DNA from 3 places in the Dongshaea marina genome. Region 2 is predicted to be linked to each of the others. Evidence: predicted binding sites of a transcription regulator. Region 2 holds the regulator's gene; each other region holds the start of a gene.
The links. Region 2 encodes sigma-54, which starts transcription at its own class of promoters, with help from an activator protein. Its sites were predicted from a motif close to TGGCACNGTTTTNGCTT; they were not measured.
Positions count from the first base shown of each region.

Region 1: a site for sigma-54 is predicted at 6,474-6,490, ahead of flgB (flagellar basal body rod protein FlgB). Genes of this name have one in related genera too.
Region 3: a site for sigma-54 is predicted at 2,807-2,823, ahead of DB847_RS15545 (FimV/HubP family polar landmark protein). Genes of this name have one in related genera too.

Region 1 covers NZ_CP028897.1:975,630-985,368, reverse strand. Annotated here, with positions in the region: gene DB847_RS04900 (flagellar basal body P-ring protein FlgI) at 1-1,059, opposite strand, end outside; gene flgH (flagellar basal body L-ring protein FlgH) at 1,072-1,752, opposite strand; partial or broken gene flgG (flagellar basal-body rod protein FlgG) at 1,765-2,552, opposite strand; gene DB847_RS04885 (flagellar basal body rod protein FlgF) at 2,568-3,311, opposite strand; gene DB847_RS26550 (flagellar basal body rod C-terminal domain-containing protein) at 3,413-3,508, opposite strand; partial or broken gene DB847_RS24775 (flagellar hook-basal body complex protein) at 3,530-3,856, opposite strand; gene DB847_RS24770 (hypothetical protein) at 3,907-4,191, opposite strand; gene DB847_RS24765 (flagellar hook-basal body complex protein) at 4,194-4,898, opposite strand; gene DB847_RS04875 (flagellar hook assembly protein FlgD) at 4,920-5,609, opposite strand; gene flgC (flagellar basal body rod protein FlgC) at 5,623-6,054, opposite strand; gene flgB (flagellar basal body rod protein FlgB) at 6,051-6,452, opposite strand; gene DB847_RS04860 (CheR family methyltransferase) at 6,565-7,416, opposite strand; gene DB847_RS04855 (chemotaxis protein CheV) at 7,446-8,357, opposite strand; gene flgA (flagellar basal body P-ring formation chaperone FlgA) at 8,506-9,186, shown strand; gene flgM (flagellar biosynthesis anti-sigma factor FlgM) at 9,278-9,598, shown strand; gene flgN (flagellar protein FlgN) at 9,595-9,739, shown strand, end outside.
Region 2 covers NZ_CP028897.1:374,521-384,259, reverse strand. Annotated here, with positions in the region: gene kdsC (3-deoxy-manno-octulosonate-8-phosphatase KdsC) at 1-405, shown strand, start outside; gene lptC (LPS export ABC transporter periplasmic protein LptC) at 402-965, shown strand; gene lptA (lipopolysaccharide transport periplasmic protein LptA) at 937-1,461, shown strand; gene lptB (LPS export ABC transporter ATP-binding protein) at 1,469-2,194, shown strand; gene DB847_RS01975 (RNA polymerase factor sigma-54) at 2,266-3,741, shown strand; gene hpf (ribosome hibernation promoting factor) at 3,768-4,055, shown strand; gene ptsN (PTS IIA-like nitrogen regulatory protein PtsN) at 4,060-4,506, shown strand; gene rapZ (RNase adapter RapZ) at 4,514-5,386, shown strand; gene DB847_RS01955 (HPr family phosphocarrier protein) at 5,367-5,642, shown strand; gene DB847_RS01950 (hypothetical protein) at 6,272-6,907, shown strand; gene pmbA (metalloprotease PmbA) at 6,962-8,305, opposite strand; gene yjgA (ribosome biogenesis factor YjgA) at 8,403-8,948, shown strand; gene DB847_RS01935 (Ig-like domain-containing protein) at 8,998-9,739, opposite strand, start outside.
Region 3 covers NZ_CP028897.1:3,313,491-3,323,229, forward strand. Annotated here, with positions in the region: gene DB847_RS15545 (FimV/HubP family polar landmark protein) at 1-2,624, opposite strand, end outside; gene DB847_RS15550 (aspartate-semialdehyde dehydrogenase) at 2,970-3,989, opposite strand; gene DB847_RS15555 (4-phosphoerythronate dehydrogenase) at 4,008-5,132, opposite strand; gene DB847_RS15560 (phosphatase PAP2 family protein) at 5,277-6,056, shown strand; gene fabB (beta-ketoacyl-ACP synthase I) at 7,383-8,597, opposite strand; gene mnmC (bifunctional tRNA (5-methylaminomethyl-2-thiouridine)(34)-methyltransferase MnmD/FAD-dependent 5-carboxymethylaminomethyl-2-thiouridine(34) oxidoreductase MnmC) at 8,713-9,739, shown strand, end outside.

The sequences.
Region 1 (9,739 bases), 600 kb from region 2:
TGCCTGCTTGAGCGCCTCCAGAATCGCCATCAGATCGCCTGGCGCAACCCCAACCTGGTTGATCGCCCGCACCAATTCATCCAAAGTGGTACCCGTATCGAGCTTGAACATCCGCATATTCTTCTGCTCAACATTGATCTCACTATCAGGGGTTACGACTGTGTCACCGCCAGATAGCGGCTCAGGCTGGGAGACCTGGGGGTTTTCTGTAATCGAGACGGTCAAACCACCATGGGTGATGGCGGCAGGTTTTAGCCGCACATGCTGGCCGATCACTATGGTACCGGTGCGGGAATTGACGATGATCCGCGCACTCTCATCGGCAGGTTTCACATCAAGGTTTTCAAGGGCCGAAAGATAGGCCACTCTCTGAGCAACATCTCGGGGAGCCCGGACCTCGATTGAAGTGGCATCCATCGGGCGAGCAATCCCTCCCCCAAGCAGTTGATTGATCGCATCCGAGACTCGCTTCGCCGTGGTAAAGTCTGGGCGGTGCAGATTAAAGATAAGATGATCGCCGGTAGCAAAGGCACTCGGAACCGCACGTTCCACCACTCCCCCATTAGGGATCCGCCCTACCGTCGGGGTATTTACCAAAACCTTAGAGCCGTCAGCCCCCTCAGCGCCAAGACCTGAAACTATCAAAGAGCCCTGTGCAATGGCATATACCTGACCATCCACTCCCTTGAGGAAGGTCCGAAGCAGGGTGCCGCCTCGCAGGCTTTTCGCCTCACCAATCGCCGAAACCGTAACGTCGATTTTTTGACCAGGTTTGGCAAAGGCGGGTAGATCACCGTGAATAATCACCGCGGCACTGTTTTTAATTTTGGGTGTCGCATTGTCTGCAAGTCGGATCCCAAAATGATTGAGCATGGCGCGAAAAGATTGTTCGGTAAATTTACTACTCTTCTCACCGGTTCCTGGTAATCCAACTACCAGGCCGTAACCGATCAGTTGATTGGAGCGAACCCCCTGAACCGAGGTCATATCTTTGAGCCGGGCAGCTTCCACCGGCAAGGTTAGCAGGGCAAAAGTGCATACTATGATTATGAATCGCATCAGCTCACCCCACTAGAATGGCCACCATTGGCTGTTGAAGAAACGAGACAGCCATCCTGCCTCCTGGGAGTTGGCAAAATCACCGGTACCACCATATTGGATCCTGGCATTGGCTACCCGGTAGGACTCGACCTGGTTCAGGGAGTCAATATCTTCGGGACGCACCACCCCGGTGAGGCGAATATACTCATTGCCGTTATTGAGCATCATCCACTTCTCACCGCGGATCACCAGGTTGCCATTCGACAGCACCTTGGTCACAGTAACTGAGATATTTCCGCGTAGGTTATTGCTCTGATCAGCCTTACCAGCCCCGGTAAATTCACTCTCTCGATTAAATCCTGCCGATATCTGATTAAAACCCAGGGCATTGATGGTCTCCCCACCAATTTTTAGGGGGGTCGTGGTGGTAAAACTATTATCCTTGCTATGTGTCGAGTTGGCTTTTTTAGAGGCTGTTGTGGTCTCATTCAAGGTGACAGTGATAATGTCTCCCACCTTGAGTCCCCTGACATCAGAGTAGAGATTATTCGCATAACCACGCTGATAAATTGAGCCTGTTGGAACCATATTGACCTCGGGCTCATCGGGGTAGACTGGCGCATAGTCAGGATCATCCGGTGTAGCAACCGGATAGGGCGAGGCACATCCGCCCAACAGAACTAACAGCAACATGCCCAACAACAGTCTCATCATGGTGTCACCTTACAACTGCTGGTTGACGAACGACATCATCTGGTCAACCGCAGAGATCACCTTAGAGTTGATCTCATAAATGCGCTGTGACTGAATCAGATTCACCAGCTCTTCGGTCACATTGACATTGGATGTTTCCAGCATTCCCTGCTTGATATCACCAAATCCATCGGCTGCTGCGGTCCCTGCGATGGGGGCTCCACTTGACTGAGTCTCTATAAATAGATTCTCCCCCATTGGCTCAAGTCCCACGGGGTTAATAAAATCGGTCAGAGTGATCTGTCCCAGCTCCTGAGGCGCCGCTTGTCCCGCCAGCTGCACCGAAACCGTTCCATCAGTACCAATGGTGATGCTCTGTGCGTTATTCGGGATCTGAATTTGTGGCTGTAGCACATAGCCCACGCCCGGGGTTACGATCGTTCCCTCATCATTCATGGTGAACTGACCGTTGCGGGTATAAGCAGAGGTGCCATCCGGGAGCTGGATTTCATAGAAGCCCCGACCACTGATCATTATATCCAGTGAGTTATCTGTGGTTTGAACATTACCCTGGCTAAAGGTTTTTTGGGTGGCGACCACCTTGGAGCCCACCCCCAGCATCAAACCCGAAGGTAGCTCGGTATCCGCCGAGGAGCGTCCCCCGGTTGATTGATGTTTTGATAAAGAAGATCCTCAAAGATGGCCCGGGATTTTTTATACCCCACGGTACTGGCATTCGCCAGGTTATTGGAGACCACCGAAATGTTGGTCTGTTGGGCATCGAGGCCCGTTTTGCTGATCCATAATGCAGGATTCATACTAGCCTCCTAAAATCATCTCATTCTGAGCAGTCGCTCCTGAGCCTGATCATTTTCCTCTGCGGTCTTCATCATCTTGACCTGGGTTTCAAACTGACGCTGTAACTGAATAAGGTGGGTCATCTCCGCCACAACATTCACATTGCTCGATTCAAGCTTGCCATTGGCAAGGCGTACATCGGCAGAGACCGCCTCCGCCTCTCCATCTTTGCGCCGAAACAGCCCGTCATTTCCTTTATAGAGATCCTGGATTTGCGGGTTCACCAGCTTTAACTGTTGAAAGTCTTCAGGGATATCCGGGGTCGCCCCCGCCAATAAGCCGTGGATGGTGCCATCTTTGTTGATCACGATTTTGTCCATCTGCGGCAAGATAATCGGATTCCCCCCTACATCGACCAGGGTTAATCCTGTGCTGGTTTGTAGCTCTCCGGTCACAGAAATGCTGAGATTACCCATCCGGGTAAAGGCCTCTTCACCCTTGCTGTCCTTTACTACCAGCCAGCCCTCTCCCTTAACCGCAACATCCAGCTCCCTACCTGTGGTGATGTAAGAACCCTGGTCATAGTTGGTAGCCGCTCGCTCCGTCATGGAGAACACCCGAGTCGGCAGCCCTTCACCAAAGGCTTGCATGGCACGAGCCTGTTGAAAGTCGCTCTTAAAACCTATGGTGCTGGCATTGGCCAGGTTATTGGCCCGCTTGGCCATGCTCACCATATTCTCTTTGGCTCCCGTCATGGAGACATACAACAAGCGATCCATACGACACTCCAGTCAATTCGGTGACTACCTGGAGAAATGCAAGGGGGGTGCCAGAAATGAGCAAGGCGGCTATCGCCGCCTTGCTCAAGAGGATATTCAGGTTAACGGATCTGCAGGATTGTTTGCTGGAGGCTACTGTTAACTTCAAGGGCCCGTGAGTTGGCCTGGAAGTTCCGCTGCGCGGTGATGAGATCCACCAGCTCAGCCGTGAGGTTTACATTCGACTGCTCAAGGGCCGCCGAGTTGATGGTACCAAAGGTTCCTGAGTTCGCCTCACCTGCGATGGCAACCCCGGAGTCCTGACTCTCTTTCCAGCTGGTTTCACCGTTTTGTCTCAGCCCCTGCTCGTTAGAAAAACGCACCAGGGCCACTCTTGACAGAGGAGTAGATGTACCATTGGAGTAGGTCGCCTTCACCAAACCATCGGATCCGATATCGACACCGGTTAAGCGCCCTACCGTCAGTCCATTCTGCTCAAGGTTGGTCACCTCAAATTCGGAGGCAAATTGGGTGGTCTCTGTGGTACTAAAACGCAGGGTCAGTTGCTGGCTACCATCGGCTCCCGCCCCAAGTACCCCGGCTCCTGCTGTGCCACCTAAGCTGGTGACCCCAGAGACTGAAGAGTGATAGTGGCAGGGCTGGTGCCACCACTCGTTAGCATGGAGCCACTTGCATCAAAGGTCAATACTGCACCTCTATGAGTGCCTACAGTCATACTTACGAAGTCTCCCGCATCGGTATTCGCACCGGTGTCATCCAAATCATCCGCGATACCATCCGGAGTCTGAGTTCGCCCGCTAGATGGAAGCGTCATCCCCGTCTCAAAGTCAACCTGGTACTGGCCTGCATTTGGAGTATTATCGCCTGTATCCGTAACCACATTCACTGCCGTATTATCAACAAAGGCGAAAACTCCCCAGTGGTTTGCTCCTGTATAGGAGCCCCTGCGGGTTTCACGAAATACATGGTGACAGTATGGGCCTCACCCAATGAATCATAAACCGTCATCGAGGTTGCCGCGTTATAGGTGGTGGTATTGGCCGGATCAAAATTAGCAACAGTGAGTGCTGTTTCGGCTGCTGGCAAATTCAGTGAAATGTCGAGAATTGATGTCTGGACCGGCACTCCGGCAGTCTCTGGTACCTGCACCGTACCCGAAGTCCCGAGACTTACCGAAGATGAACTTCCATCGGTATTCACCGGAAAACCTCTTAAGAAGTTACTGTTTGAGTCCACTACATAGTTGTCTTTATCCAGCTTAAAGGCTCCCGCCCGGGTAAAGGTATAATCCAGAGAGGTTGGCTCAGAGGAGGTCACAAAGAAACCGGAGCCGGTGATCGCCAGATCAAACGGGTTGTTGGTGAACTGCAACGAGCCCTGATGAAACTGCTGGGCAACGGTTGAGGTGCTCACACCATCCCCCACCTTGGTTTTACCCGCGGTGAAGATAGAGGAGGCATACACATCGGCAAATTCAGCACGGGACTCTTTAAAGCCTGTGGTATTCACGTTCGCGATGTTGTTTGCCGTGGTATCCAGATCTTTTTGAGCGGCATTGATCCCACTGAGGGCGATATTAAAAGACATGATGCTACCCCTTTGTACACCTTATGAAGCGACTTCAATCACTTCGTTAAGCTTAATTCCACCCAATCCCTGCAAGTTAAGTACCACATCGCTCATTCCCTGACCGAGGCTCACGCTATCCACATGGGCAAAGGTCGCAACCGGCAACTCCTCGCGATTACCTTCAATAAGACCAGTGGCCTTGATTTTGTACATGCCAGCAGGCAAAGGGTTGCCGCTTTGATCCTGGCCATCCCAGCTAAAGCTGACATTTCCTGCCGCCTGATCGCCTAAATTATAAGAGCGCAATAGCTCACCATTGGCCCCTTCAATTTGCAGCAATACATTACCGGCTGACAGTGGAAGATTGATCTTGCCCGAAATATCCTGCCCCTCCTGCATATGTGAGGTATTAGATGGGATCAGGACACTCTTACCCACCAGCCCTGAAACCTGCAAAGCCTGGCCCGAGGTCATCACTGAGTTGAGACTCTCCATCTCTTCGGTCATCTTAGTGATCCCCTCCAGGGTACTGAAAGAGGTCATCTGGCTAATCATCTGGGTGTTATCCACCGGTTTAAAAGGATCCTGATAGGAGAGCTCCTGGGTCAGCAACTTGAAAAAGTCCTCCTGATCCAACTGCTTATTGTTCGGATCTTCGGCTTTCTGGGCATTGGCTTGCTCAGTCTGACGCAAGACATCCAGATAAGGGTTGTTGCTAATTTGAGTCATCTGCTATCTCCCCTTAACCTTTCCCCATCCGCAGTGTCTGCAGCAACATCTGCTTGGCGGAATCTGCAATCTGTACATTGGTCTGATATGAGCGGGAGGCGCTAATCATATCGGTCATCTCTTCCACCACATTGACATTCGGTTTGTAGATATAACCATCCTTATCTGCCATCGGGTGATTGGGGTTATACTCTGCGCGCAGTGGCGCATCACTCTCTACAATTCCCAACACCTCTACCCCAACGGCATTACTCCCCTGATCGCTACTACCGAACATCGCTTTTTGCAGCTCTGCGGCAAAGACCGGCCGCCTGGCACGAAAAGTCTCCTCAACACTGGAGCTGACACTCTCTGCATTAGCAAGGTTCGATGAGGTGGTATTGAGGCGCACCGACTGAGCACTCATCGCAGAGCCGGCAATATCAAAGACATTGAAAAGACTCATCTCTGACCTCCTTTAATCGCTTTGAGAAGACCAGAGATCTTGGAGTTAAGAAAAGTCAGGGAGCTCTGGTACTGCAGGTGGTTGGTAAAAAACTCCGTGCGCTCACGCTGGACATCCACCGTATTGCCATCCCCGGTATCTGGCTGCTCCGGGATCCTGAATTTAAGATCGCCATCCATCTGTGCTGAGCCCTGAATGTGCTGCTCATGGGTACGCGACAGATTAAACTGCTGCATCCCCTTCGCATGCTCCAGTGCGGCCTCAAAGTCGAGATCCTGAGCCTTATAGCCCGGAGTATCAGCATTGGCAATATTCCCCGATAACACTTCGGAACGCCGATTGCGTACCTCAAGGGTGTATTGGTGAATGCCAAGTGCCTTATCGAATGAAATAGCCATAAGCGCCTCCTGGAATTTTTTTTGCAAAATATGTTCCAGATATTTGGGGATTATGGGTTGGAAGGAATAAAAAAGAGCACCCACCCGGAGTGCTCTGAAGAAGTGAACCCGATTATCGATTAAACACAGAGCCCTTGGCGTCTTTCACCTGGTACACGATCCCCGGGTTACAGCGAATCATCTCAAAACGCTCAGTAAGACCGGTAAGTGATTCAGAGGCGCCTAGCATCAGGTAGCCACCGGGGTTAAGACTGTTGGCAAACTGGTTGAGGATCTTGGATTTCACATCAGCCGAAAAGTAGATCAACACGTTTCGACAGAAGATGATGTCAAATTTCCCCAGCAGACTGTAGTTATCCAACAAGTTAAAGGAGCGGAAGGTCACCAGCTGTTTGACCCTGTCCACCACCCGCATCCGGTTGTTATCACAAGGCTCAAAAAACTGACGTTTGCGATCAAGGGACAAACCCCGAGCCAGAGCCAGGGAGTCATATTCACCTTTCTGACAATGCTCCAACATCTCAACCGAGATATCTGTACCTATGATCTCGGCGCCACCGGAGAGAGTCCCGGGCTTTTTGATCTGGTGCTCCAGAACCGTCATCGCAATTGAGTAGGGCTCCTGCCCTGATGAGCTGGCCGCAGACCAGATCTTAACCTTACGAGCCGGTTTAGCAACATCAGGAAGCAGCCTGTCTGTTAACAGCTGATAAGGATAGACATCACGGAACCACAGAGTCTCATTGGTGGTCATCGCATCGATCACCGACATCTGCAGATCCCGCTCTCGCATCAGCATAGAGCGATTAATCAGATCGGTCAGATCCGGACTGTCATATTTAGCCATCAGCGGTGTCAGGCGACTCTTAACCAGATACTGCTTGTTATCACCGAGTACGATGCCGCTCTTACGTTCCAGAAAATCGCTGAACTTCTTATAAAGATCGTCAGGTATCGTTTTCATGAGGTACCATCTTTATCGTTATCCATAACCTATAAAGCAGCCTGTACCGCTTTAGCGAGTTCGTCCGGGTTAAACTTCGCAATAAAGTTATTTGCCCCAACTTTCTGTACCATTGCCTGATTAAAGATCCCGCTCAATGAGGTATGCAGGATCACATGCAGCCCCTTAAGGCGTTGATCGTTGCGGATTTCAGCGGTTAATGTATAGCCATCCATCTCCGGCATCTCGATATCTGAAATAACCAAAGAGATCTGATCTTCGATCGGGCCGTTTTCCGCCATCTCCTGGAGCTTAACCAGTGCCTCTTTACCATCTTTAACCAAAATACAGCTCATTCCTATCGCCTGAACGGCTCGCTGCACCTGCTTGCGGGCAACGGATGAGTCATCCGCAACCAGAATCGGCAACTCACTGAGATCCTTTCCTGTGCTCTCTTCAAGAACCTCTGCACTGACATCCATATCCAGCGGCGAAATCTCGTGAAGAATTTTTTCAACATCCAGGATCTCGACCAGCTCACCATCCACTTCGGTGACCGCTGTCATATAGTTAAAACGACCGGCACCTTCAGGAGGAGGTAAGATCGCCTCCCAGTTCATATTGATGATCCGTTCCACCGAACCCACCAAAAATCCCTGAATCGAACGGTTATATTCTGAGATGATGATGAAGCACTTGGTTGGATCTTCGATAGCCCGTCCCCCGGTCGCCATACTAAAATCGATGACCGAGATGGTTTGCCCCCGAATGTGTGCCACCCCGCGAATACAGGGATGCAGCTTAGGCATGCTGGTTAATGGGGGGCACTGCAAGACCTCCTTCACCTTGAATACATTGATGCCGAATCTTTGACGACCAGCCAGTTTGAAAAGCAGAAGTTCCAGCCGGTTTTGTCCGACTAGCTGGGTTCTTTGGTTGACCGAGTCTAATATGCCTGCCATAGCGTGCTCCAGTTTAAAGTCCGGCATGAAACTTGCGTTTCTCACTCTCATGGAACGAGTGGCACGGTTTCATCTTAACTTTGTCCTTTGTATAGCATAGACAAGTTTGAAACAGAGCGTCATTTTGAATCCGAACAAAGAGGTTCAAATGCGAAATACCCATCTCATACTCATGTTACTAGCAGTGGTTGCCTCACAAGGCAAGGCTGCTGAGTTTCATCAGCATATTGAGGCAGAGGTAAAGCAATTTATGCAACAGCAGATCAATGCTCCGAGCGACAGCCGCCTCAACCTCAAGGTCACAGGCGTTGACCGTCGGCTTAACCTTCCGGTCTGCAAGGGTCCTCTCAAGCTAAGATTACCGGGCAACGGAAAGATAAAGCGCAATACTCCTGTGCATGTGACCTGCTCCGATCCTGCCTGGAATATCTATGTTCCGGTTCGGGTCAGCTATCAGCAGCCTCAGGTTGTTGCCGTTCGCAATATGGGAAAGGGACAAAGGATCACCCAAAACGATCTCAAGATCGCCTACTTTGATCGCCTGGTGATCCGCAACAACGGTTTTCAGGATCCCAAGCGCCTCATCGGCACCCGACTCAAGCGGGATGTCCGGATCAATATGCCCATTTTGCAACACAATATCTGCGTAGTTTGCAAACAGGATAAGGTGAATATTATTGCGAAAAGCGACTCCATCATGCTGCGCACCACGGGAGTCGCATTGGGAGATGCGCGTTACGGGCAAACAGTTTCCGTGAAAAATATCCGCTCAGGGCGTAAAATAACAGCAAGAGTCACCGGTGTGGCTCGGGTGGAAGTTGCCCTATGAGTAGCATTTCCCGTAATTTTTACTAAAGGATTATGTGGAGTTGCCGATACAATGGACAGAAAGATGGGTTTCCTAAGGTTGGATGGTTAAGATGTCTATTCATATCAATAACATCGGTCATGATGCTAAGCAGCGAATCGACCAGGCGAATAAAAAGTCTGATCCGCAAGTTGCTGGTGATCAACAGCCACAAGCCACCTCACAGGCTAAACCTGATGCGGTACTTCTCACCAAGCAGGCCCAGCAGCTCACTGAGCTGGAGAAACAGCTTGCCACCTCAGATAGCAGCCGTGCTGAGCGTGTCGCTGAGCTTAAAGCAGCCATCGCAGATGGAAGCTATCAGGTTAACCATGAACAAGTGGCTAAAAAAATGTTTACACTTGAGTCTGAATTAGAAAAAATAGCCAAATGAACGAATGGTTAGATACTCTGAATCAGCAACTCAATCAGCTCAAACAGCTTCAGGAACTGTTGGCGCAGGAGCGCCTGGCTCTTGAAAAACGTCAAATCAAGCCTCTTTCACAGCTCGTCGAACAAAAACAGCTACTGCTGG
Region 2 (9,739 bases):
AATGTCAAAGATGGCTTCGGGATGCAGGCCCTGCGCAATGCCGGGGTTGAGATCGCGATCATCACCGGGCGAAGCTCACAGATTGTCAGTGATCGCATGGCTTCGCTTGGCATCACCCAGGTCTGGCAGGGAGTAAAAGACAAGCTTGAGCGCTTTGAATATCTGCTCAATGAGCTGGAACTTTCGGCCCGGGAAGTGGCCTACATTGGAGATGATCTGGTGGATCTGCCAGTCATGGAGCAGTGTGGCCTGAGCGTGGCCGTCGCCGATGCTCATCCCCTGCTGCAGCCAAAAGCTGACTGGATCACCCAAACCGATGGAGGACGAGGAGCGGTGCGTGAGTTATCCGATCTACTGCTGTTTGCCCAGGGCAAGCTAGAGCAGGCAACAGGGCTAAGCCTATGATAAGCAAGCAAACCCTGTTATGGATCCTGCTATGTGCTGTCGCACTGGGATGCTGGCGCTATTTTACCCCGGCCCAAAAGCAGGTTGCCGAAATCCAGGTCGAGAGTAAGCTGCCAGATTCAGAGGCGAAAGATATCCTCACCACTGAATATGGGAAGAATGGGCTGATCAACAAGACATTCTTTGCGAGCGAGGCGAAGTACTACCAGTCTCAGAGCCGCAGTGACTTTGTCCAGCCCAAGATCACCATGTTTGATGCAACCGGCAAGCCTCAATGGTCGCTCAAGTCTAAGCAGGGAACCCTGATCCAGGATGTCAGTGCCCATATGCAGGGAGATGTGGTCGGCAAAAGCCTGCAACCAAACAACTATCTCAAACGTCTCAACACAGATGAAGCAACCCTGGATCTTAAAACCAACATAGTGACAGGGGATAAGCCGGTCGTCATCTATGGCCAGGATGTCACGACCCGCGGGGTTGGCTTCGTCGGTAACCTAAACAAGAAAACACTCAAGATTCTGGATGACGCACATGCAATCTATACGACTCCGAACCGCTAGCCTGCTGCTGATGCTGCTGGCTCTACCAGCACTGGCCAAGCAGTCCGATTTTCAAAAACCTGTGGATGTGGTCTCCAAAACCCAGTTTGGCGATATGACTGCGGGCACCCTGACCTTCAGCGGCAATGTGGTGATCCGTCAGGGCACCATCTTAGTTCACGCAGATAAGGTGATCGCGGTGCGCGATAAAGAGGGTCAGATCAAGACCATTACCGCCTATGGCAAGCCTGCTACTTTTCATCAGCTGATGGATGATGGAAGACCGGTCGACGGCCGGGCCGATACCCTGCTCTATCAGGTATCCAAACAGCTGGTGACCCTGACCGGAGAGGCTCAGGTCAAACAGCTGGAAAGTGAAGTCACCGGCAACGTAATTACCTATCAGATGGATAAACAGCAGATCAACGCCCAAAGCAAGGGCAAACAAGATCGCGTCCATACGGTGTTTATTCCGAATCAGTTCAAAAAATCCGATACCAAGCAAAGCAACAAATGAGGTCACTATGGCGCTGTTAACCGCATCAGGTCTGCAAAAGAGTTACAAGGGTCGGATGGTTGTTCAGGATGTGAGCCTTTCGGTTGCAACCGGGCAAATTGTCGGCCTGCTGGGTCCTAACGGAGCCGGGAAGACCACCTCGTTTTACATGATCGTCGGCCTGGTACAGCGGGATAACGGCAGCATCTGCATCGACGAACTGGATGTCTCGACCGAGCCAATGCATATCCGTGCCCGCCAGGGGATCGGCTACCTACCTCAGGAAGCCTCAATCTTTCGCCGCCTGAGTGTTGAACAAAATCTGATGGCTGTTTTAGAGACTCGTCGGGATCTCGATCATGGAACGAGACAGCAAAAGATGGAACAGCTACTTGAAGAGTTCAATATTACCCATATTCGCGGTAGTCTAGGAATGAGCCTCTCCGGAGGTGAGCGCCGCCGGGTTGAGATCGCAAGAGCCCTGGCTGCAGAGCCAAAATTTATCTTGCTCGATGAGCCCTTTGCCGGGGTAGATCCGATATCTGTGTTGGATATCAAAAAAATAATTGAGCATTTACGGGACCGGGGGCTTGGGATCCTCATTACTGACCACAATGTAAGAGAGACACTGGATGTTTGTGAAAAGGCTTACATTGTCAGCCATGGTAAGCTGATAGCGGAGGGTACACCTCAGGAAGTGCTGGCAAACCAACAGGTCAAGCAGGTCTACCTGGGAGATCAATTCAGTCTATAGTAAAAGCAAGGGCGCAGACCCGGGCTGAAAGCGGATCAGAAAGCCATAACAATAAGGAAGCACAGTCCTAAATGAAGCCATCACTGCAGTTAAGAATTGGTCAGCAGCTGACCATGACTCCACAACTTCAACAAGCGATCCGGCTGTTACAGCTCTCAACACTCGATCTGCAGCAAGAGATCCAGGAAGCGCTCGATAGCAACCCCCTGCTGGAAAACGAAGAGAGCCAGGAGCAGGATGCAGATCAAGCCCGTGAAGAGTCCCTTTCTGCAGACACCGAGACTGAGCACCAAAGCGAGCTGGAGATCAAAGAAGCATTGGATCAGGAGCAGCTCTCTGACGACTTGCCTGTAGATACCACCTGGGAAGAAGCCTACAGCGCCGGAGCAAACACCCCGGCCGTCTCGATTCGCGATGATGAACGAGACTCCATGTTCCAGGGGGAAACCACCCAGAGCCTGCAGGAGCACCTGCTCTGGCAGGCCAGGATGACCCCTTTCACCGATGAGGAATCCGCCATTGCGCTGGCGATCATCGATGGCATCGATGAATCCGGCTACCTCAAGCAGGAGCTGGAGGATATCCAGGAAGCGGTCAGCAGTCCCAATGAGGAAGAGCCGATCTCCATCGAGGAGATCATAACGGTCCTCAAGCGAATTCAGCACTTCGATCCCGTCGGAGTCGCGGCTCGCTCGGTTCAGGAGTGCCTGCAGATCCAGCTCAACAACTATGACTCTTCGACCCCCTGGCTGGAGCAAGCCAAACAGGTGGTCGAGCAGCACATGGATCTGCTGGGCCAAAGAGATTTTCGCCAGCTACAGCGCAAGATGCGCCTTAAGGAAGAGGAGCTGCGCGATGTCCTGGATCTGATCCAGCATCTTGAGCCCCGCCCCGGTAACCGGATCGTCTCCAGTGCATCGGCCTATGTGATTCCGGATGTCTCTGTGATCAAGCGCGGTGAGCGCTGGGTGGTAGAGCTTAATCCCGACGCTGTACCCAAACTAAGGGTCAACGAGCAGTATGCGGCCATGGTGCGATCTGCCAGTTCCCAGGCCGATAGCAAGTTTATTCGCTCTCACCTTCAGGATGCCAAATGGCTGATCAAAAGCCTGGAGAGCCGCAACGAAACCCTGCTCAAGGTCGCCCGCTGTATTGTGAACTATCAGCAGCAATTCTTTGAGCATGGGGAAGAGGCGATGAAACCCATGGTACTCAATGATGTGGCTGAGGCTGTCGAGATGCATGAGTCCACCATCTCCAGAGTGACCACCCAAAAATTTATGCATACCCCACGGGGTGTGTTTGAGCTTAAGTATTTTTTCTCCAGTCACGTCAGTACCGAGAGTGGCGGAGAATGTTCATCAACCGCAATTCGTGCATTGATCAAAAAACTGGTCGCTGCAGAAAATCCAGCCAAGCCGCTGAGTGATAGCAAAATTGCCAAGCTGCTGGCTGAACAAGAGATCAAGGTGGCAAGACGCACGATTGCCAAATATCGGGAATCTCTGGCGATACCACCTTCTAACCAACGAAAACGCCTGGTGTAAGCATCAGAAACAAAAGGAAGACGTTTATGCAGATTAATCTGACTGGTCACCACGTAGAAGTTACCCCTGCACTCAGGGACTATGTTGAAAACAAATTCACCAAGCTGGAGCGCCGCTTCGACCACATCAATCAGGTACATGTGGTTCTCAACGTAGAAAAACTCGATCAGATCGCTGAAGCCAATCTTCATGTTAATGGCGGCGAGATCTTTGCCAATGCCTGTCACCAGGACATGTATGCCGCTATTGATGGCCTGATCGATAAGCTGGATCGGCAGATCATCAAACACAAAGAGAAGATGTCTCACAAATAACATCATGAATCTTATTGAGCTACTCACACGGGACTGCACGCAAAGTGCTGTCCCGTGCCGCAGTAAAAAGCACGCTTTTGAAATCATCAGTGAGCTGGCGGCCGAGAATCTGGATCGTCCCGCTCTACCGATACTCGAAGCCCTGCTAAACCGGGAGAATATTGGTAGCACGGCGATTGGTCAGGGGATCGCCATTCCTCATGGCCGACTCGCCGATCTGGAGCAAGCGACCGCGGTGCTGATCACCTTGCAGGAGCCTCTGGATTTTGATGCTCTGGATGGTCAGCCTGTCGACCTGCTATTTGCCCTGCTGGTTCCTGAAGATCAATGTCAACTACACCTGAAAACCCTGTCACTCATCGCCAAGACTCTTAATCAAAGATCCTTTAGCCAGAAACTCAGAAACGCCAAAGATAGCGAGGAGCTTTATGAGCTCATCACTTCAGCGTGAGGCCATTATGAAACTAGTCACCGTCAGCGGTCGCTCCGGATCAGGAAAAACCGTTGCCCTGAGAGTTTTAGAAGATCTTGGGTACTACTGCGTCGATAACCTTCCCGTAGTCCTGCTGCCCGAGCTCCTCAATACCCTGCGGGGGAAATACCAACAGGTTGCCGTCAGTGTCGATGTCCGCAACATGCCAGCAGAGCCCGAGCAGCTGCTCACCGATCTGCAGACCATCCGCAGTGAACCTGGTATTGATGTGACCGGACTCTATCTGGATGCCACCGATGACAAGCTGGTCCAGCGCTTTAGTGAGACCCGCCGCTTACATCCCCTCTCAAGGGGTGATATGTCACTGGATGAGGCGATCATCGAAGAGAGCCGACTGCTGGCCCCTCTGGCCTCCAGTGCCGATCTTAGAATCGATACCAGTGCCCTGAGTATTCACCAGCTCAGTGAGCTGATCTGTGAGCGGATCCTCGGCAAGAAAGAGAAAGAGTTGATCCTGGTATTTGAGTCCTTTGGCTTTAAACACGGCATCCCCAATGATGCCGACTATGTGTTTGATGCCCGTTTTCTACCCAATCCCTACTGGATACCCGAGCTCAAACCCTACAGTGGTCAGGATGAGCCGGTGAAGCAGTACCTTGCCAGCCAGCCCGATGTGATGAAGTATATGCTGCAAATCCAAAATTTTTTGTGCAGCTGGCTGCCGCAGCTTGAGCGCAATAACCGCAGCTATGTCACAGTGGCGATCGGCTGTACCGGTGGGCGCCACCGCTCGGTATTCATCGCCGAATACCTGATGAATCGCTTTAAGCAGATGGGGAAAAATGTCCGGCTGCGCCATCGCACCATCGACAAGGTCAATGAAAAAGGTAAGCACTAGGGCCATCATCCGAAATCGCCTGGGTCTTCACGCCCGGGCCGCTATAAAACTGGTTGAATTGTGCGATCAGTTTGATGCAAAGATCACCCTGAGTAACGATCAGCAGTGTGTCGAGGCCAATACTGTGATGGGACTATTGATGCTGGAGCTCGCCCAGGGCCAGACACTGAAGATTACAGTGAAAGGCCCGGATGCAGACCAGGCCCTTGAGGCAATAAAAGCCCTGGTTGAAAGTGGCTTCGAAGAGCCGGAGTAATCTCAGCTGATCGGCTTGTTCCGATAGTCTGTGAGCCCCTTGCGCCACGCAGCAAGTCCGATCCTCTTCCATGAGGCTCCTTTGCAGCTCAACGATACCCATCCATGGGCATCCTCCCAGTTCGGCATCCTGCCTCTCGTTCCATTGCTAAGAGGCAATTCCACCCTGCTTCGCGCGCGTTGCTTTGGGAGCTACTTCCCTTTGTATGCTCGAAGCCAGCGGCTACCATCCTGGTAGCCTCTTCCAGTTCGCAGTCCATTGCTCTCGCTACGTTGCTAAGCAACTACGCCCATGCTAGCAACGAGCTAAATGACCCATAGATTATCCCGATTGGAGTGAGAGGAACTCTGATCACCTAATCATCGGGATTGGTATTACCCCCGATAAACCTCTGAGCGCGCTCAGCGGATAATCTCCCTCTCTGACTATGCCCTGATTTCCTGCATAAAAAAGATTGAGAAGGTTCTGGATGACACCTACCCTTGTTGTAGGTCCAGAGTATAAGGAGATAAACAGATGACCCCGATCCCCCTGAAGCAGAAGCTAACCCGGAAACCTCTCAACAAAGCAACTGTACGGCCACCAGCAGCTCATTCTCCATAGAAGATATCATGGGGGAGGCCTGGAGGATGACCAAGGGATTTAAAGGCGTTTACTGGCTGGCTATCATTGTCTATACCCTGATCTTTACGGCTCTTTCCTTTGTAGCCAGCTTCCTGAGTGAGTTTCTGAACATCAGCTCCATGCCATCTTTGATGTTGGAGCAGGTAATTTTTATGCTTGTTATCACCCCAATGCAAGTTGGGCTGATGTTTATCGGAATCCATCGTGCCCGGGAAGAAAAAGCATCCGTCAGAACCCTGTTTGCTTATTTTAATAAGATCCTGCCACTGTTTGGCATGCTGATCCTGATGTATATCCTGCTGGCGCTTGGCTTTGTGGTGTTAATCCTTCCCTTTATCTATCTGTTTGTCGCCTATATGTTTGCCATGTATGTGATGATCGATAAAAGAGTCGGGATTTGGCAGGCGATGGAGCTTTCGCGAAAAACCATTACCAGGCGCTGGTTTACCGTCTTCGCTACGATGCATATTTTGATGTTTATCAATATCATAGCGACGATATTCCTACTGATTGGCCTGATCTGGTCTGTCCCTTTCTCCGCCCTGGTGATGGGGGTGCTGTATCGTAATCTCTTCGGGTTAGCCGCAAAGCCTGCACAGCCCATGACAAGCTCGGGGCCACAAGACGATCTGGAGGCTTAAGGGATCAAAAAAGGGGATGACTACATCCCCTTTCTCTATTCTTTGAGATCCGCCTTAATGTCCGGCGATCTTCATCTTTTCCAGCAGAATAGAGCCGGTTTTCAGAGTCGCTCGCTCATCCTGATCCGTGCCTATGGCGCGGATATCCTGGAACATCTCTTTGAGATTTCCGGCAATGGTGATCTCCTGCACCGGGAAGGCGATTTCACCATTTTCCACCCAGAAACCGGCCGCACCACGGGAGTAGTCACCGGTCACACCGTTCACCCCCTGCCCCATCAGCTCGGTCACCAGCAGACCGGTTCCAAGCTCTCTAAGCATTGCGGTGAAATCCTGACCCGTCGAGCTGACCTGCCAGTTATAGATACCACCGGCATGACCCGTGGTCTGCATCCCTAGGCGCCGCGCCGAGTAGCTGGTCAGGAGGTAGCTCTCAAGGCAGCCCCCCTTAATAATCTGCCGCTTCTCGGTGAGAACCCCTTCACTATCAAAAGGTGTACTGGCCAGGGCTCCCTTGATATGGGGATCTTCGGTGATATTGAGCCAGTCGGGAAAGATCTGTTTACCCAGACTATCGAGCAAAAAAGAAGATTTGCGATACAGGCTGCTGCCACTGATGGCTCCCACCAGATGACCAAACAGGCCGGATGCCACATCGGCACGAAACAGAACAGGTACGCTCTGAGTCTCTATCTTGCGGGCCCCAAGGCGTGATGCGGTACGCTCGACAGCCTCATCGGCGATCCGCTGCGGTGTCCACAACTTATTGAGATCGCGAGCCACCGAATAACTGTAGTCGCGCTGCATCTGCCCCCCGGACTCACCGATCAGCACACAGCTCAGAGAGTGGCGGCTCCCCACATAACTATCGATAAAGCCGTGGCTGTTTCCATAGACCTTGATCCCGGTATGACTGTTAAATGAAGCTCCATCACTCTTGGCTACCCTTGGATCCTGACTCAGGGCCAGCCGCTCACACTCAGCAGCCAGCTCGATTCCCTGCTCGGGCTCCAAAGATGCACTGTGATAAAGATCCAGCTCCGGGGCCTCCCAGGCCATCCGCTCACGCTCGGCAATGCCTGCACAAGGGTCAACCGAAGTATGCCGGGAAAACTCAACTGCGGCTTCAACCGCGCTGCGGATCGCCTCGGGACGCAGATCTGAAGTGGAAGCGGAGCCTTTACTTTGGCCACTATAAACCGCAATTCCTAAAGCGCCATCCCGATTGAACTCAATGTTCTCTACCTCTGACTGGCGGGTTGAAACTGAGATCCCCACCTGTTTGGTTATCGCAACCTCTGCGGCATCCGCCCCCAGCTTGTCTGCAACCTTAAGGGCTTCGCTTACCGCCTCCTTGAGCTCCAGTCGCTCAAGGCTTATCTGCTCATTTATGTCCATAGCTCAACCTGACCAATAAAAATCCTATTTAGGATACCATACACAATCGCCAGAACCTGTTACCATATACAGGGACTATTGAGATGAAGAGCAGGTTATGAATCCACATTCAGACAACAACTTTGATGGCCCTCAGGAAGAAGAGGAATGGGTCAGTAAAAGTCAACGTAAGCGGGAGATGCATGCGTTGCAGGAGCTGGGTGAAAAGCTCACCAAGCTCAATCCACAACAACTCGCGACAGTCCCCCTGGATGAAGAGGTATTGGATGCGATCGAACTGGCCCACAAGCTTGCCAATAAGCGTGAAGCCTTTCGCCGCCACCTTCAATACCTTGGGAAACTGATGCGCTCGCGTGACATTGAGCCCATCCAGCAAGCCATCGATGCAATTGAGGGTCAGCATAACGAGTCCCAGGGCAAGCTACATAAACTGGAAAAGATGCGTGAGGACCTGATTAGCGGCGGCAATGATGCGCTCAATCAGCTCATCGGTGAGTACCATCACCTGGATCGCCAGAAGCTACGTCAGCTGATCCGTCAGGCACAAAAAGAGCGCAGCAATAACACGCCTCCCATCGCCTTTCGTAAACTGTTCCAATATCTCAAGTCTGAGCTGGACCAGGAGCAAGAACAGGAATTTTAAAAAAACGCCTCATGTTGAGGCGTTTTTTGTGTGATAAAGAGAGTCTGATTTACCCCCACATCACAACACCATCGATTCGGTTAATCACAGTTCCAAAGGTGTTGATATTGCTGATCACCGTATTGATCTTCGTCTGGGTATTATTCAATACAGTCGCATTGTTGTTGAGCAATTGCTTATGCGTATTAAGAGATTGCTGACAATCGGATATGGAGCTGTCATTTTTGCTTAACCGAGTCTGGCAAGAGCGAATCCTTACATTATTTTTTTTGATATCTTTCTCAACCGTCGCCAGCTCACCCTGCAAAATGGAGATCTGGCTGGAAAGAGCATTGGTTCGATTCATGATTGCCTGATGAAGGTTTTCATAGACATCGGTTCCTTGCAGCCTGGTATTTAACTCTCTCACAGCTAAGGCCTCTGTCTTCGCCTCACAGGAGCTTCGCGTCACCCTAAACTCTTTGACAGGATCAGATGCAAAGCCAAATCGCCACCCCAGATCAAAATTAACAATCGGAGTCCCAAGGTTAAAGTTGGTCTGAGGACCAAGATTGGTATTGATCTGTGCACCGACACAGGAGTAGGACTTAAACCCAAGATTAAAACCAATGTCCCCTCCCATGACCATGGTCCAGCGATTTTGTACCTTCATCTGAAAATGGCCAAAATCTTCTACGGCCTGATCTGAGAGAATCGATTGTCCCTGGTTAGCAAAGTCATTCTGCTTACCCTTGACCCTTATCTTGATCTCAGAGCCAATGGCAGCCCCTTCGCCAGAACGATAAACGGCC
Region 3 (9,739 bases), 2.1 Mb from region 2:
ACTTGTGGCTCGGCTATCTCTTCGGGGGCAGCCTCAACCTCCTCTTCGGGAACCTCTTCCGGCAACTCAAACTCACTCAGGTCCGTCTCGGGCTCTGCCGGCGCTTCGAGCTCCTCAATCGCTTCGTCCGCTTCCTCCGGAAGCTCAAACTCACTCAGGTCTGTCTCGGGCTCAGCCGGCGCTTCGAGCTCCTCAATCACTTGGTCCGCTTCCTCCGGAAGCTCAAACTCACTCAGGTCCGTCTCGGGCTCTGCCGGTGCTTCAGGCTCCTCAATCGCTTCATCTGCTTCCTCCGGAAGCTCAAACTCACTCAGGTCTGTCTCGGGCTCTGCCGGTGCTTCAGGCTCCTCAATCACTCGGTCCGCTTCTTCCGGAAGCTCAAATTCACTCAGATCCAGATCGGGCTCTGCCGGTGCTTCGGGCTCCTCAATCGCTTCGTCAGCTTCGTCCGGAAGCTCAAACTCACTCAGGTCCGTCTCGGGCTCTGCCGGTGCTTCAGGCTCCTCAATCGCTTCATCTGCTTCCTCCGGAAGCTCAAACTCACTCAGGTCTGTCTCGGGCTCTGCCGGTGCTTCAGGCTCCTCAATCACTTGGTCCGCTTCTTCCGGAAGCTCAAATTCACTCAGATCCAGATCGGGCTCTGCCGGTGCTTCGGGCTCCTCAATCGCTTCGTCAGCTTCGTCCGGAAGCTCAAACTCACTCAGGTCCGTCTCGGGCTCTGCCGGTGCTTCAGGCTCCTCAATCGCTTCATCTGCTTCCTCCGGAAGCTCAAACTCACTCAGGTCTGTCTCGGGCTCTGCCGGTGCTTCAGGCTCCTCAATCACTTGGTCTGCTTCTTCCGGAAGCTCAAATTCACTCAGATCCAGATCGGGCTCTGCCGGTGCTTCGGGCTCCTCAATCGCTTCGTCAGCTTCGTCCGGAAGCTCAAATTCACTCAAATCCAGATCGGGCTCTGATAATTCCTCAACTTCGGAGGTGAGATCGACCTCCAGATCCGGCTCTTCCAGATCACTTAAGTCGACCGCAGCCGACTCTTCAGGCTTTTCCGGCGAGTCATCCTCCACGTCAGGCTCTTCAAGCTCACTCAGATCAAGATCCCCGGCCGGTGGCACTTCATCCTCAGATGGTGATTCTAACTCAGCTTCGAGATCGCTTAAATCCAGCTCAGACTCCTCGGAACTCTCGACATCTGCAGACTCCTCTTCATCCCAACTAACCTCAAGCTCCTCCTGTTCATCCACCGAGGCGGCCGGGTCTTCGGTTTCTCCATCGAAAGAGACATCCGTTTGCTCAAGCTCAAAGTCCTCTTCGCTAAAACCATCCGGGACAGCCTTACTCTCGCCCTCAGGGGCATCAGATGGAACAAGATCCGGGGATTCAAGCTGCTCCGACTCATCTGTATCAGCAAAGACCTCCTCGGCCTCTTCCTCATCGGCAAAGACCTCTTCCGCTGGCTCAGCAGGTTCTTCAGGTAGCTCATCGTCCTGTGTCAAAGAGAGATCATCGTCAGCAGTAAGATCCGGAACTTCCCCATCATCAGCAAGCAAGCTGGAGAGTTCATCATTATCCTCATCCATCAACATGGTTGTGGATTCGGCCATATCCTTTTCCTGATTCTCAAGCTCTCGCTTGGCACGCATTCTGAGCCAGAAGCTCACAATCAGCAGCACGATCAGTACAGGGAAGACAATCAGTAACACCAGGTTCAACCAGGAGCCAGCAAAATCATCGAACCAGCCCTTTTCCTGTTGCTGCTGTTGCTGTTCAAGGAGCTGCTGTTGCTGCTGCACCAACTGGGCTTCTATCAATTGCAGCTGTTTCTTCAGCTCATCCTGCTCTCCAAGTTGACCCTTGAGGCGATCGATTTCAGCATTGAGTTTCTGGATTCGCAGCTTGAGGCGATGGTGCCCCTCCGCCATCATCTCGAGCTGCTGGTTAGATTCTTCAACCTGCCCCTTGAGCTCCTTCACCAATTTGGAATCGACCGCAGGCTTGGGAGGCTCCACAACTGCGGGGGCTGCTTCAGGGTCCACCTTGGTGGCTTCAGCCTCAGAGGCTGTCACCACCTTTGGTGCAGGCTTTACCTTAGTGGCTTGCACAGGTTCAGGTTTAGGTTCGGGCTTAGGATCAGGCTTTGGTTTTTCAGATACAGGTGCAGGCTTAGCTTTTGGCTGCTTTATGGGAGCATATTCAAATTTAGCCTGGCGCTCCTGCAGGAACCAGCTCCGCGCCGCTTTGCTATCAAGCCTGCTGATCTCAGCCCTAGATGGTAATTTCAGTGTACTGCCCAGTATCAGGTGGTTGATGTGGCCCTGCTCAAAGGCCTGAGGATTTTTATCGAAGATCCCCTGCATCACCTGATAAATGGTTACAGATGTGTCAGGACGAAAACGGGTCGCTAGTGACCAGAGGGTGTCCGTTTTTAGAATCGGCCCGTAGCTTTCGGGAAGAGAGGCCTGAGCCTTGTTCTGTTCAGCCAGCGGCAAAGCCTCGCCGGAAGGACCAACCAGCTCAACATAGAACTGATCACTTTGGTACTGATCATCCGATGCTGCACTGGCAGTCCCCTGTAAGAAGACCATCAGTAAACAGACAAGTACCAGCCATTTGTGTGTAGATCCCATAACCCTTCCTTCATTGAGCTGTCAGAGTCCTGATCCCGTGCCAACTTACCGACTTCCAATATGGGTTGGCTCAGCCCACAGCAAAAAACGCTGCTATCTTGCTAAAGTTTAGGAAAAAACTGATTTGATTTACATTTCTCCGCCCAAAAAATAGCAAGAGGCGCAAAGCGCCTCTTGTTTTAATGCCAATAATGTGCCACTTAGAGCTGTTCTGAACCGGGTCACCACTTCAGTGCGGTACTGCCCGAACAGGCCAGGTTCCTCTGAAATGATAATCGGCATTGGGAGCCCACATGCAAAGCCCGTGATTTGTTACAGTATTGACTCCATGGTTGGGAGACGACTCTAGTGCCAGTAATGCTTCACCAGCTCCTCGGCAATCTGAATGGCGTTGGTGGCCGCTCCTTTTCGGATATTATCCGCTACCACCCACAGGCTCAGGCCATTGGGATGAGAGATATCATCGCGGATCCGTCCCACAAAAACACTATCCTCACCGGCCGCATGGGTCACCTGGGTCGGATACTCTTGTGCATCTTCACACAGAGTCACTCCCGGGGCATCCCGCAGGACCGACTTGGCTTGCTCCGCATCAAAGGGGATCCGGGTCTCCAGGTGGATCGCCTCGGCGTGCCCATGAAATACCGGGATCCTGACGCAGGTTGGATTGACGCCGATCGAGGGATCGCCGAAGATCTTGTGAGTTTCCCACACCATTTTCATCTCCTCCTTGGTATAGCCGTTATCCAGGAAGCGATCGATGTGCGGCAGGGCATTAAAGGCGATCTGTTGCGCAAAGGTCTCACTTTTTACCGGTCTTGCGTTCAACAGAGCCGCGGTCTGAGATGCAAGCTCATCAACCCCGGATTGTCCGGCACCGGAGACCGACTGATAGGTTGCAACATTGATCCTCTCGATCCCAGCCTGATCAAAGATTGGCTTGAGAGCTACCAACATCTGGATGGTTGAACAGTTCGGATTGGCAATCACGCCCCGTTGACGGTACCCGGCAATGGCATCAGGATTCACCTCAGGAACCACCAGGGGAATATCCTCTTCATAGCGAAACTCTGAGGTGTTATCGATGACAACCGCTCCTGCATCCACAGCCTCTGGTACCCAGCGACGAGAGGCCTCACCCCCGGCGCTGAAAAAACATAGCTCAACATTGGACCAGTCAAAGCCCTCAACATCTAATACTTCCAGCTCCTCCCCCTGGAAAGTGATATTGGTTCCTGCACTTCTGGAGGAAGCCAGGGGGAAAAGCTCTGCCACCGGGAATTCCCGCTCCTCCAGAAGCTCAATCAGCATCCGCCCCACTGCACCACTGGCCCCCAATACCGCGACTCTGTAACTTTGTTGCACCTACCCACTCCTTTTTCGTTATAAATAAAAACCCAATTCTTGTAATTGAGCCCGTCTGTCATTCTCGACACCCTCAAGCCGTAATGAGGATAACTCCCGACGCACCGGATATGTTTTACGTAGCCGGTCAAACCCCCCGGGGTTTGCAACCTGAGCTCGAAACCTGGCGTCATCTTGTCGCACATCGTAAACCAGCTGCATCAACTTTTGCTGCTGCTCCGGACCTAGTACTCCCCGAACGCGGACCGTAGAGATCTCAGGCTCAGGCAATAACGGCTGCAAACTCAGCTCAGTGGGCATGCCCAGGCAATCGCACACCGCCCGATACAGGATCTCCGTACCCCGTGCTTTTCCTTCCAGACTATATCCGGCAATGTGTGGTGTTGCCAACTGAGTATGTGGAATTAGATCCTGCAGGATATCCGGCTCACTCTCCCAGACATCCATCACCAGGTTGAGGGGCTCCCCACCCATCTGACGCGCCAGTAAGGCCCGGTTATCCCATACCTCACCACGCGAGGAGTTCACCAAAATCTTTTTGCCGGTAAGCGAGTTGAGCTCACTTGCTCCCAACAGATGGAAAGTCCCATCTTGGGTTTCAGCAGGAGTGAGCGGCACGTGATAGCTGATAATATCCGCATCCCAGAGAAGTTGTTGATGGGAGATAAATGGCCCCGTATCACCGGCTCTGGCACGAGGAGGATCGCATAACAGTAGCTTCATCCCCAGCGCTGTGGCCTTGGAGGACAACTCACGACCAATATTGCCCACGCCCACTATCCCAAGGCTCAAATCTCTCAAATCAAGCTGCTGACGCTCGGCTACCACAAGCAGTGCGCTCAGCACATATTCAGCCACCGAGATCCGGTTACATCCGGGGGCACTTGAAAAGCGGATCCCCCGTTGTTTGAGATAATCCTGGTCCACATGATCGGTGCCTATGGTTGCAGTCCCGACAAACCTAAGGTGCTCAGCTTCGGCCAGCAACTCCTGATTGACCTGAGTCACCGAGCGAACCAGCAGGATATCGGCGTTTTTCAGCTGCCGCGCAGCTAACTCACGCCCGTTCACCCGCTCAATTGACCCCATATGAGCGAAGAACTGCTCGGCATAGGGAATATTTTCATCAATCACAAAATGCATACGACTCCTCAACAGCCCGGGACAAGGCGATAAACACGGATCCAGAGCTCATACTATCAAAACAAAGGCTTATCCTGAAAATGGCTAATCCGTCCCAACTATGGCATCCTTGCCACATGATTGTTTAGCCAATACCAAGGACAGATGTTTTACATTAAAAAACAGCTCATCACCCTGGTGATCCTGCTTATAGTGATCAGTATCAGCTTTATCTCCGAGCATCTGGGAGTACGCTGGTACCCCATGCTGGATCTTCATTCATCCTTTGCTTCCATCCTATATGGGCTGACGCTGTCGGTCAGCAGCAAAGGCTTGATTGTCACTTTGATTGTGCTGTTATTGATCAGCGCAGGCTCACGCCCTTTCTGCCTTAATCGCCTGGTGATCCTGGTTGGCTGCCTGCTGGTTGCTCTGGCCGTCGCCTGGGGAACCAAGACGGTGGTAAAACATGTGACTCAGGAAAGTCGCCCCTACCTTGAGCAGTTAGCGGCCGAAGGGAAAATCCCCTCAACCGACAGTTTCTATCAGCTCAAAGAGGCAGATAGAGGCCAGCTGATCAAATCACTGAAGCTTCCCGACACCCCGGCCTGGCTGCAGCAACACCTGACCAAAGAGGTGAACTACTCCTTCCCCTCAGGCCACTCGATTGCAGCAATCACCCTGGTAATGTTCTTTATGCCGATCTGGTTTTCGATGCGCCGCCCCGGCTGGCTGGTCGGCTTACTGGTGCTATGGGGCGTCGGGGTCTGTTATTCCCGACTGTTATTGGGTCTGCACTGGCCAGGAGATGTCCTTGCCAGTAGCATTTTTGGCTCAGTGTTTGGTCTGGCGATGGCGAATATCTTTCTGCTCTACCAACGAAGCCGCTCCAGTAACCGCCCCGGGCGGCGGATCTTCTCGAGCCGTAAAGGGTTGTTTGACTAAGAATCTGCGGAGGAGGGAGCCACCTCCTCCCTCACCCTAACTCTTTCTTCTCCAAACCAGGCTTCTACTTTTTGTCCTTCGGACGAGTTGTTTGTGGCTGTGACACATTGTCGGGAGGCGCCCGACAGCGCCCTACTTTTGTATCGCCAAAAGTAGGCAAAATCTCGCTCAGCACTACGAGTCCCTCCGTAGAGCTTCGCAGCTCGGCGTCCTGCCTCTAACACATAAAAAGCCCAAATTACCTCAGTAGCTGAATCGAAGAAAGGAAGTTATGCCCCTCGTGAGCGAGATCCGGGGCGCCCCGGGAGATGCTCGTCGCTAACAACATCCATGTTTATCGCGGCATTCACACCTCCCTGTGTATCAGAAGTGCGGGCATCTTTGCCATATAGGGATATATTAATGCCGTGGAAGACAGGGCGTAGTTGCATAGCAACGTAGCGAGAGGCAGGATGCCGAACTGGGGAGGGCTTTCAGGATGATAGCCGCCTGAGAACGGCCTTGCCTGCTGCCGGTCAGCACCGGCATCTGCAGCATAGCTGCAAATCAGCCATCCGCAGGAAAAAACAGGTTCAGTTTGATCTGCTGTCAGCTATTTGTGCCTGCGGCACAGGTGTCGGGAGGCGCCCGACAGCGCCCTACTTTTGTATCGTCAAAAGTAGGCAAAATCTCGCTCCGCGCTACGAGTCCCTCCGTAGAGCTTCGCAACTCGGCGTCCTGCCTCTAAAACATAAAAGGCCATGATTGACTCTGTAGCTGAACCGAAGAGAGGAAGTTATGCCCCTCGTGAGCGAGCGCCGAGGCGAACCGTAGAGGATTGGAGTTGAGCAACAGAAGTTGCGAAAGCGTAGCCAGACCATGGGTGTAACCTCTCCCTGAGAGGTGTAACGAGAGGCAGGATGTCGAACTGGAAAGGAATATCATGGATGATATTCGGTCTGTCTACATGGTACTTCAATTATCAGAAGAGCAGAGGGTTAATCGAGGGGGCACCAGGGGATTGCACGCCGCTAACAACATCCATGTTTAACGCGACATTCACACCTCCCTGTGTATCAGGGGAAGGGCGTTCCCAGCCATACAGGATGTATCAATGCCGTGGCAGGTAGGGCGTAATTGCATAGCAATGAAGCGAGAGGCAGGATGCCGAACTGGGGAGGGCTATCAGGATGATAGCCGCCTGAGAACGGCCTTTGCCTGCCACCGGTCAGCACCGGTACTTGCAGCGAAGCTGCAGATTAGCTGTACGTAGCAAAAACTCCGGAATGCCCCATAAAAAAGCGGAGCTCAGTGAGCTCCGCTTTTTAACTCTGTTGAAGACGTCAGTTAGCCTTTGTACTTACTAAAGACCAGAGTTGCATTGGTGCCACCAAAGCCGAAGCTATTGGTCATCACATGCTCAAGATCGACCGTCTTAGTCTCGGTGACCACAGGGATACCTGCCGCCCCTTCATCCAGGGTCTCGATGTTGATGCTTGGTGCGATGAAGCCATGCTCCATCATCAGCAGGGTGTAGATAGACTCATGAACGCCAGCCGCACCCAGTGAGTGTCCGGTCATCGCCTTGGTTGCCGAGATATCAGGAACCTGGTCACCGAAGACATTTTTGATCGCTCTAAGCTCGACCGTATCGCCCGCAGGAGTCGAGGTACCATGAGTGTTAATATACTGGATGTCACCACCAACAGTTGCCATCGCCTGCTTCATGCAGCGCTCGGCACCCTCACCCGATGGAGCAACCATGTCGGCACCATCAGAGGTCGCACCATAGCCAGTGATTTCGGCGTAGATATGGGCACCACGGGCCAGAGCATGCTCCAGCTCTTCGATCACCAGTACACCGCCACCGCCAGCGATGACAAAACCATCGCGATCGGCATCATAGGTACGAGATGCTTTCTCAGGAGTTTCGTTATACTTGGTCGACAAGGCGCCCATGGCATCGAATTCCATCGCCATGGTCCAGTCCAGCTCTTCACCACCACCAGCAAAGACCACATCCTGCTTTCCAAGCTGGATCTGCTCAACCGCGTTACCCACGCAGTGAGAGCTGGTCGCACAGGCAGAGCTCAGGGAGTAGTTCACACCCTTGATCTTAAAAGGAGTAGCCAGACAAGCAGAGGTCGTCGAGCCCATGGTACGCGTCACCATGTAAGGTCCTACGCGACGCACACCCTTAGAGCGCATGATATCTGCAGCTTCAACCTGGTTGCGCGAAGAGGCACCACCGGATCCAACGATGAGGCCGGTACGCACATTAGATACCTGCTCCTCAGTCAGACCTGCATCTTCAATCGCCTGTTGCATGCTCAGATAGGTAAAACCTGCCGCATCCCCCATGAAGCGCATGATCTTGCGATCGATGTGCTCAGAAGGAACCAGATCTGGTTTACCCCAGACATGGCTGCGCATGTTTTGCTCTTTAAATTGCTCAGAGTAACTGATGCCCGACTTGCCTGCTTTGAGCGAAGCCAGGACTTCCTCTTTGTTGTTACCAATGCTAGAAACGATACCGATACCGGTGATTACCGCTCTTCTCATGAAACAATCCAATCCCAACGTGTAAAGAATTGGGCCCAGTCTAACAGTTTTTTAGTAAAATACCGATCCGATTTTGTGTAATCTGCCCAAGAGTAGGAAAATTTTCGAGGTTGATTTGTCTAAAAAGCAGTTAGCACCCGCTCAAATCCAGTGGAATGAGCGTGGCACCCCGGTCTCCGATACCTTTGATGATGTTTATTTTTCATGTGATAACGGTCTGGCTGAAACTCAATACGTATTTCTGGAGCAAAATGAGCTACCCGAACGCTGGTCCACTCATCCCCATTCGCAGTTTGTGATCGGTGAGACCGGTTTTGGCACAGGTCTGAACTTTCTGGCTGCCTGGCAGCTCTTCAGAGAATACCTGAAATCTTCAGCCCACTCACAGTGCCAGCGACTGCATTTTATCAGTGTGGAAAAACACCCACTGGCCCGCCATGACCTTGAGAAAGCCCTCTTAAGCTGGCCCGAACTCTCAAGCCTGAGTGAGCAGCTCATCGCCCGCTACCCGCAGGCAGTACCCGGTTGCCATCGCATCATCTTTGATGGGGGGCGCGCCACTTTGGATCTCTGGCTCGGGGAAGCACTGGAATGCTTTGGTGACATGGCCACCACCAGCAGGGGTCTGGTCGACTGCTGGTTTCTCGATGGCTTTGCACCAGCCAAAAATCCCGAGATGTGGCAGCAGCCGCTGTTTGAAAAGATGGCACTCCTGTCCCGGGAGAAAGCAAGCTGCGCCACCTTCACCGCTGCCGGGTTTGTTCGTCGTGGCTTGATTGAGGCCGGCTTTAACATGCGTAAGGTCAAGGGCTTTGGCCATAAGCGCGACATGCTGGCCGGGAGGCTGGGCCAGCTTAAGGCAGCACAGACACTGGCCCCCTGCGACCAAAGAGCGCCCTCATCAGCCAGTAGCTTTACTGTGATTGGCGGAGGACTCGCCAGTGCCTGCACCACCCTCGCCTTGACCCGCCGTGGGAAACGGGTGCGTCTGTTATGCGAGGGCTCAGAGCTTGCGACAGGAGCCTCCGGCAATCGCCAGGGAGCGCTTTACCCACTGCTCAATGGAGAGCATGATCGCCTGAGTCAATTCTACTCCCTGGCATTTGGCTACAGTCACCGCCTTGTTGAGACGCTTGCTGAGA